One region of the Streptomyces sp. NPDC002130 genome, then DNA from elsewhere that is predicted to be linked to it. Evidence: predicted binding sites of a transcription regulator. Region 1 holds the regulator's gene; the other holds the start of a gene.
What was found. Region 1 encodes HspR, which represses chaperone genes until heat shock. Its sites were predicted from a motif close to TTGAGNNNNNNNNNCTCAA; they were not measured.
Positions count from the first base shown of each region.

Region 1 (3,411 bases):
CAAGTCCGTCGCCGAGTCGCTGGAGAGCACCGCGGCGAAGTTGGGCCTGCAGCAGTTCGGCAAGGAGGGCGAGCCCTTCGACCCGACGATCCACGAAGCCCTGATGCACAGCTACGCGCCGGACGTCACCGAGACGACGTGCGTGGCGATTCTGCAGCCGGGGTACCGGATCGGCGAGCGCACCATCCGCCCCGCGCGGGTGGCCGTGGCCGAACCCCAGCCGGGGGCGCAGACGGTCAAGGCGGACGAGTCGGCCGACGCCGACGACAAGGAGAGCGGTGGCCCGGACGAGGGCTGACGTCATAGACGAAGGGAAGGAGGGGCGTCGAGGATGAGCACCAAGGACTTCATCGAGAAGGACTACTACAAGGTCCTCGGCGTCCCCAAGGACGCCACCGAGGCCGAGATCAAGAAGGCGTACCGGAAGCTCGCCCGCGAGAACCACCCGGACGCCAACAAGGGAAACGTCAAGGCGGAGGAGCGTTTCAAGGAGATCTCCGAGGCCAACGACATCCTCGGCGACCCCAAGAAGCGCAAGGAGTACGACGAAGCGCGCGCCCTCTTCGGCAACGGCGGCTTCCGCCCGGGGCCGGGCGGCGCGGGCGGCTCCTTCAACTTCGACCTGGGCGACCTCTTCGGAGGCGGCGCCCAGGGCGGCGGCCAGGGGGCCGGCGGCTTCGGCGGCGGCCTCGGTGACGTTTTCGGGGGCCTGTTCAACCGCGGTGGCGCGGGCGGTCCGGGGACGCGTACGCACCCCCGGCGCGGCCAGGACATCGAGTCCGAGGTCACGCTCAGCTTCACGGAGGCGATCGAGGGCGCGACCGTCCCACTGCGGATGTCGTCGCAGTCTCCCTGCAAGGCCTGTTCGGGCACCGGCGACAAGAACGGCACACCCCGCGTGTGCCCGACCTGCGTCGGCACCGGGCAGGTCGCCCGGGGCAGCGGCGGCGGCTTCTCCCTGACCGACCCCTGCCCGGACTGCAAGGGCCGCGGCCTGATCGCGGAGAACGCCTGCGAGGTCTGCAAGGGCAGCGGCCGGGCCAAGTCCTCCCGCACCATGCAGGTGCGCATCCCCGCGGGCGTCAGCGACGGCCAGCGGATCCGGCTGCGCGGCAAGGGAGCGCCGGGCGAGCGCGGCGGGCCGGCGGGCGACCTCTACGTGGTCGTGCACGTCGACTCCCACCCGGTGTTCGGCCGTAAGGAGGACAACCTCACGGTCACCGTCCCGGTGACCTTCACCGAGGCGGCCCTCGGCGGCGAGGTGCGGGTGCCCACCCTGGGCGGCCCGCCCGTCACGCTGAAGCTGCCGCCGGGCACGCCCAACGGGCGTACCATGCGCGCCCGGGGCAAGGGCGCGGTCCGCAAGGACGGCACCCGCGGCGACCTCCTGGTCACCGTGGAGGTGAGTGTTCCGAAGGACCTGTCGGGGAAGGCTCGTGACGCACTCGAGGCGTACCGAGAGGCGACCGCGGGTGAGGATCCGCGGGCGGATCTGTTCCAGGCCGCGAAGGGAGCATGAGTCAGATGGACGGTCGTCGGCGCAATCCGTATGAACTGACCGAGGAGACCCCGGTCTACGTCATCTCGGTGGCGGCCCAGCTGTCCGGCCTGCACCCGCAGACCCTGCGCCAGTACGACCGGCTGGGTCTGGTCTCCCCGGACCGCACGGCCGGCCGGGGCCGCCGTTACTCGGCCCGTGACATCGAACTGCTGCGCACCGTCCAGCAGTTGTCGCAGGACGAGGGCATCAACCTGGCCGGTATCAAGCGCATCATCGAACTGGAGAACCAGGTCGCCGCGCTCCAGGCGAGGGTGGCCGAGATGCAGGACGCGCTCGACGGCGCGGCGGCGGCGATGCGCCAGCGCGAGGCCGCGGTGCACGCGTCGTACCGCCGCGACCTGGTGCCGTACCAGGAGGTGCAGCAGACCAGCGCACTGGTGGTGTGGCGGCCCAAGCGGCAGCAGCAGTCCGACTGACGCGCCTACGCATGTGAAGGGGCCGGGAGTTGACTCCCGGCCCCTTTCGCGTGCTTTGCAGGCCTTGCCCTGGTTTCGCCGGTCCTCCTGTGGATGGCCGAGTGGTGCACGCCACTTGAACGTGATTCCGCAGAGTCTTCACAACGCTTGCGCAGCGTGGTGTTGTCATCTCGTTAAGTGGTTCCGCTTGACGCTGGGGGGCGCGTCCGCGTTGGCTTTTCAGTCATATGGGCCGCAAAGCTGTGCCCACGTCCGAATCACACGCGAAGTGAGCTCCCGCATGCGTCGTCGTATCTCCATATCCGTGGCCGCCGCCACGATGTCCGTCACGCTCGCCGGCTGCGGCGTGCTCAACGCGACGGGGAGCAGTGACGACGCGAGCCCGGCCAAGGGCAACGACATCACCGTCGGACTGCTGCTGCCGGAGAAGGCGAACACGCGCTACGAGAACTTCGACTACCCGATCATCAAGCGGAAGGTCGAGTCGCTCACCAACGACAAGGGCCGCGTCGAGTACGCCAACGCCGAGGCGAGCGCGGACAAGCAGGCGAGCCAGCTGCAGCAGATGATCGACGACCGGGTCGACGTGATCCTGCTGGACGCCGTCGACGCGAAGGCCATCGCGAGCGGCGTGGAGAAGGCCAAGGAGGCCGGCATTCCGGTCATCGCCTACGACCGGCTGGCCGAGGGCCCGATCGACGCGTACATCTCCTTCGACAACGAGCTGGTCGGCGAGGTCCAGGGCCGTTCCCTGCTGGAGGCCATCGGCGAGAAGGCGAGCGTCTCCGACAAGATCGTCATGATGAACGGCTCGTCCACCGACCCGAACGCCAAGCAGTTCAAGGCGGGCGCGATGTCCGAGCTGAACGGCAAGGTGACGATCGCCCAGTCCTTCGACACCAAGGACTGGAAGCCGGAGAACGCCCAGGCCAACATGGCCGACGCGATCCAGAAGATCGGCAAGGACAACATCGCGGCGGTGTACTCCGCCAACGACGGCATGGCGGGCGGCATCGTCAAGGCGCTCGAGGCCGCCGGTGTGACCAAGCTGCCGCCGATCACCGGGCAGGACGCGGAGCTGCCGGCGGTGCAGCGGATCATCGCCGGTGACCAGTACATGAGCGTGTACAAGTCCTACCCGCAGGAGGCGGAGAACGCCGCGGAGATGGCCGTCGCCAAGGTCCAGGGCCGCGACATCCAGTTCGCCGCCCTCACCCGCGACAAGGTCGACAGCCCCACCGACAAGGGCATTCCGGCGCAGCTCGTGCCGGTGGTCGCGCTCACGAAGGAGAACATCAAGGACACGGTGGTCGCGGACGACATCTACAAGTTGTCGGACATCTGCACGGCCGAGTACAAGGCGGCGTGCCGGGCCATCGGCCTGAAGTAGCCGCCCCGGGAGCCGGGTTCACCACCCCTGGCCCTCCGCTGCGA
Region 1 is NZ_JBEOXI010000115.1:15,714-19,124, reverse strand. It holds gene grpE (nucleotide exchange factor GrpE) at 1-298, shown strand, start outside; gene dnaJ (molecular chaperone DnaJ) at 332-1,519, shown strand; gene ABT116_RS22165 (heat shock protein transcriptional repressor HspR) at 1,525-1,977, shown strand; gene ABT116_RS22160 (sugar ABC transporter substrate-binding protein) at 2,258-3,367, shown strand.

Region 2 (3,411 bases), on a different contig from region 1:
CGACGTCGGACAGGTCCAGTTCGACCTCCAGGTAGTGGTCCCGGAAGGTGTGGTTCTGCGCCGGGTCGAGCACCTCGAGGAGGGCGGCGGCCGGGTCGCCCCGGAAGTCCGAGCCCACCTTGTCGATCTCGTCGAGGAGCACGACCGGGTTCATCGAGCCGGCCTCCTTGACGGCCCGGACGATCCGGCCCGGCAGGGCACCGACGTAGGTGCGCCGGTGGCCGCGGATCTCGGCCTCGTCGCGGACGCCGCCGAGTGCGACGCGGACGAACTTGCGGCCCATGGCGTGGGCGACGGACTCGCCCAGGCTGGTCTTGCCGACGCCGGGCGGCCCGACGAGCGCGAGCACGGCACCGCCGCGCCGCCCGCCGACCACGCCCAGTCCCCGGTCGGTACGCCGCTTGCGCACCGCCAGGTACTCGGTGATCCGCTCCTTCACGTCCTCCAGGCCGGCGTGCTCGGCGTCGAGGACGGCCTGGGCGCCCTGGATGTCGTAGGCGTCCTCGGTGCGCTCGTTCCACGGCATCTCCAGGACCGTGTCGAGCCAGGTGCGGATCCAGGAGCCCTCGGGCGACTGGTCGGAGGACCGCTCCAGCTTGTCGACCTCCTTGAGCGCGGCCTCGCGCACCTTCTCGGGCAGATCGGCGGCCTCCACGCGGGTGCGGTAGTCGTCGGACTCCTCGCCCTCCTGCTCGCCGCCCAGCTCGCGCAGCTCCTTGCGCACGGCGTCCAGCTGACGGCGCAGCAGGAACTCGCGCTGCTGCTTGTCGACACCCTCCTGGACGTCCTTGGCGATCGACTCGGCCACGTCCTGCTCGGCGAGGTGGTCGCGCAACTGCCGGGTGGCGAGCTTCAGCCGGGCCACCGGGTCGGCGGTCTCCAGCAGTTCGACCTTCTGGTCGGTGGTCAGGAACGGCGAGTATCCGGAGTTGTCGGCGAGCGCCGAGACGTCGTCGATGGCCTGGACCCGGTCGACGACCTGCCAGGCACCGCGCTTGCGCAGCCAGGCGGTGGCGAGGGCCTTGTACTCCTTGACCAGTTCGGCGAGATGGCCGGGCAGCGGCTCCGGCACGGTCTCGTCGACGCGGGCCCCCTCGACCCAGAGGGCGGCACCGGGACCGGTGGTCCCCGCGCCGATGCGCACCCGGCTCCGGCCGCGGATCAGGGCGCCCGGGTCACCGTCGGCCAGCCGGCCGACCTGCTCGACGGTGCCGAGGACACCGGTGTTCGCGTAGGTCCCGTCGATGCGTGGCACCAGGAGTACCCGGGGCTTTCCGGGTGTTGTGCGGGCAGCGGCCTGAGCGGCCTCCACCGCGGCACGGACCTCGGAATCGCTCAGGTCCAGCGGGACCACCATGCCGGGCAGCACGACCTCGCCGTCGAGCGGCAGCACGGGCAGGGTGAGCGGTGTGGACGTCGAAGCCATGATCTCCCCTTCGGCAGTCAAGTTGAGTTATGCCGACTCAATGCTTGGGCGCGCCCGGATGTTCCCCATGGGCTGTTCGCTGTCAGCGATCACCGATGACACCGGGACCCGGAGGGCGCGTAAGCTCAGGTGAGGTAATAGACGATCAGGTATCTCACTCATTACAGGGGGATGGCGTGGACGGCACCGTGCAGGCATGGGTGGACGGGTGGGTCGTGTCGCGCGGGGCCGCCCCGCCCACGACCGAGCCGTGGGGCTGGACGATCGACATGGGCCTGTACGGGCACGTCACACGGCACGTGTTCGGCGCGACGGGCGAGGACCTCGACGAGACGACCGTCCGCAAGGTGGCCGACGGGGTGACCGGCCAGGGTGTGTGGCTGAAGGCCTTCCGGGATCCCTCGGTGGTCTCCGGCTGGCTGGACGGCAACTGGTGGATCGACCCCGAGCCCGGCTGCCTGATGACGGTCCCCCTGAAGGCAGACGGCGCTCCGGCCGTCCCCGAGGGCTTCCGGCTGCGCGAATGGTCGCGCGGTGGAGTGACCCATCTGATGGTGGCCGCGCCGGACGGATCCCTGGCGGCCCGCGGACAGGTCACCCCGACGGGCGAGACCGCCGTCGTCGACCGGATCGAGACGGCCCCCGAGCACCGCCGCAAGGGTCTGGGCAGCCTCGTCGTGCGGACGTTGCAGAACGCCGCCGTCCGGCAGGGGGCGCGGACCGGAGTCCTGGCCGGCACCCCCGCGGGCCGAGGGCTCTACGAGGCGTTGGGCTGGGAGATGGTGGCCCCGCTGACCAGCGCCAGGCACGACCCGCCGGCCTCCGCCCGGACCTGAAGGGCCGCGCGGTCAGGCCCCCAGGACCTGAAGGGCGGCCCGGTCAGGCCCCGGCCACTCCGAGGCGGGTCGCGTACCACCGCCGGACCATCGGCCAGGTCGCGATCCCGATGCCCAGGGCGATGAGGTGTCCCCAGTTCGTCATGGGATCGGCGAAGGCGAGCAGGTCCTGGAGCAGCATCCAGCCGAACCCGGCCAGCAGCGGCAGACGCTGCCACAGCGGCAAGAGACCGGCCAGGGCGCCGATACCGGCGGCGACGCCGAAGCTGACGCCGTAGTCGAGGCGGTGCAGGGAACTGTCGGGGAGGTGCCCGGCCAGGACCGCGAGGCCCACCGGGACCTCGGTCGCGAAGGTGGCGAGGACATGCCCGAGCAGGAAGACGCCGGCTGTGCGCACGCCCCCGATCCGCCGTTCCAGCGCGGTCAGCACCAGCACGAAGGCGATGGCGAAGGGCGAGGTCACCCCGCCCGCGACCCACAGCGCGCTGCCGACCAGCACCAGCTCCGGCGTGCGCACCAGGTGCGTCACATCCGTGCTGGAGCCCTGGAGGAGGGCGTGCACGAGAGCCGGATCCGCGTGCGCGGAGATCAGCGAGGTGAGGCAGAGGAGGAGCGCGTATCCGAAGGTGAACGGCGTGCCGGTGGGGGTGGGCAGCAGCCGCCAGGGGCGCAGTCGCCGCCGGGGCCCCGCCGTGGGACCGGGCTGCCGTACTCCCGCGACCCCCCGCTCGCCCGGTCCCCGCTGCCGCGGCACCCCGTCCAGCAGCCCCGGCACGTGGGCCTCGGGCGCTCCCGTCGGCGTCGGTGCGGCCGTCTCGGGGGGCGGCGCGGCGCGTTCCACCACGGGCACTCCTTCCGTCACGTCCCAGCCTTCGCTCCGGACACTCCGCTGTCTGTGACCCTCGCCACGCGAGAGCCGATTCACAGCAACCCGAAAGCCCCGCCCCGCGTCCCCCGCATCCCCCGGAGGCCCGGCGAAATGCGAGGCGCCTCCCCCTCCACCCCTGTCAGGATGCCCGTATGCCTGCCTCGTACGACATTCCCGATGTCCTGGACCGTCGCGAGGGCCCCCACGGTGAGGTGGTGCTGCGGCGGCACGGCGACCGGCTGGAGATCATCGCCAACGGCTGTTTCCTGATGGACACCTCC
Region 2 is NZ_JBEOXI010000034.1:21,509-24,919, forward strand. It holds gene lon (endopeptidase La) at 1-1,426, opposite strand, end outside; gene ABT116_RS09255 (GNAT family N-acetyltransferase) at 1,603-2,262, shown strand; gene ABT116_RS09260 (rhomboid-like protein) at 2,306-3,103, opposite strand; gene ABT116_RS09265 (spermine/spermidine synthase domain-containing protein) at 3,283-3,411, shown strand, end outside.
Region 2: the regulator HspR is predicted to act here: its motif matches at 1,449-1,467, upstream of lon (endopeptidase La).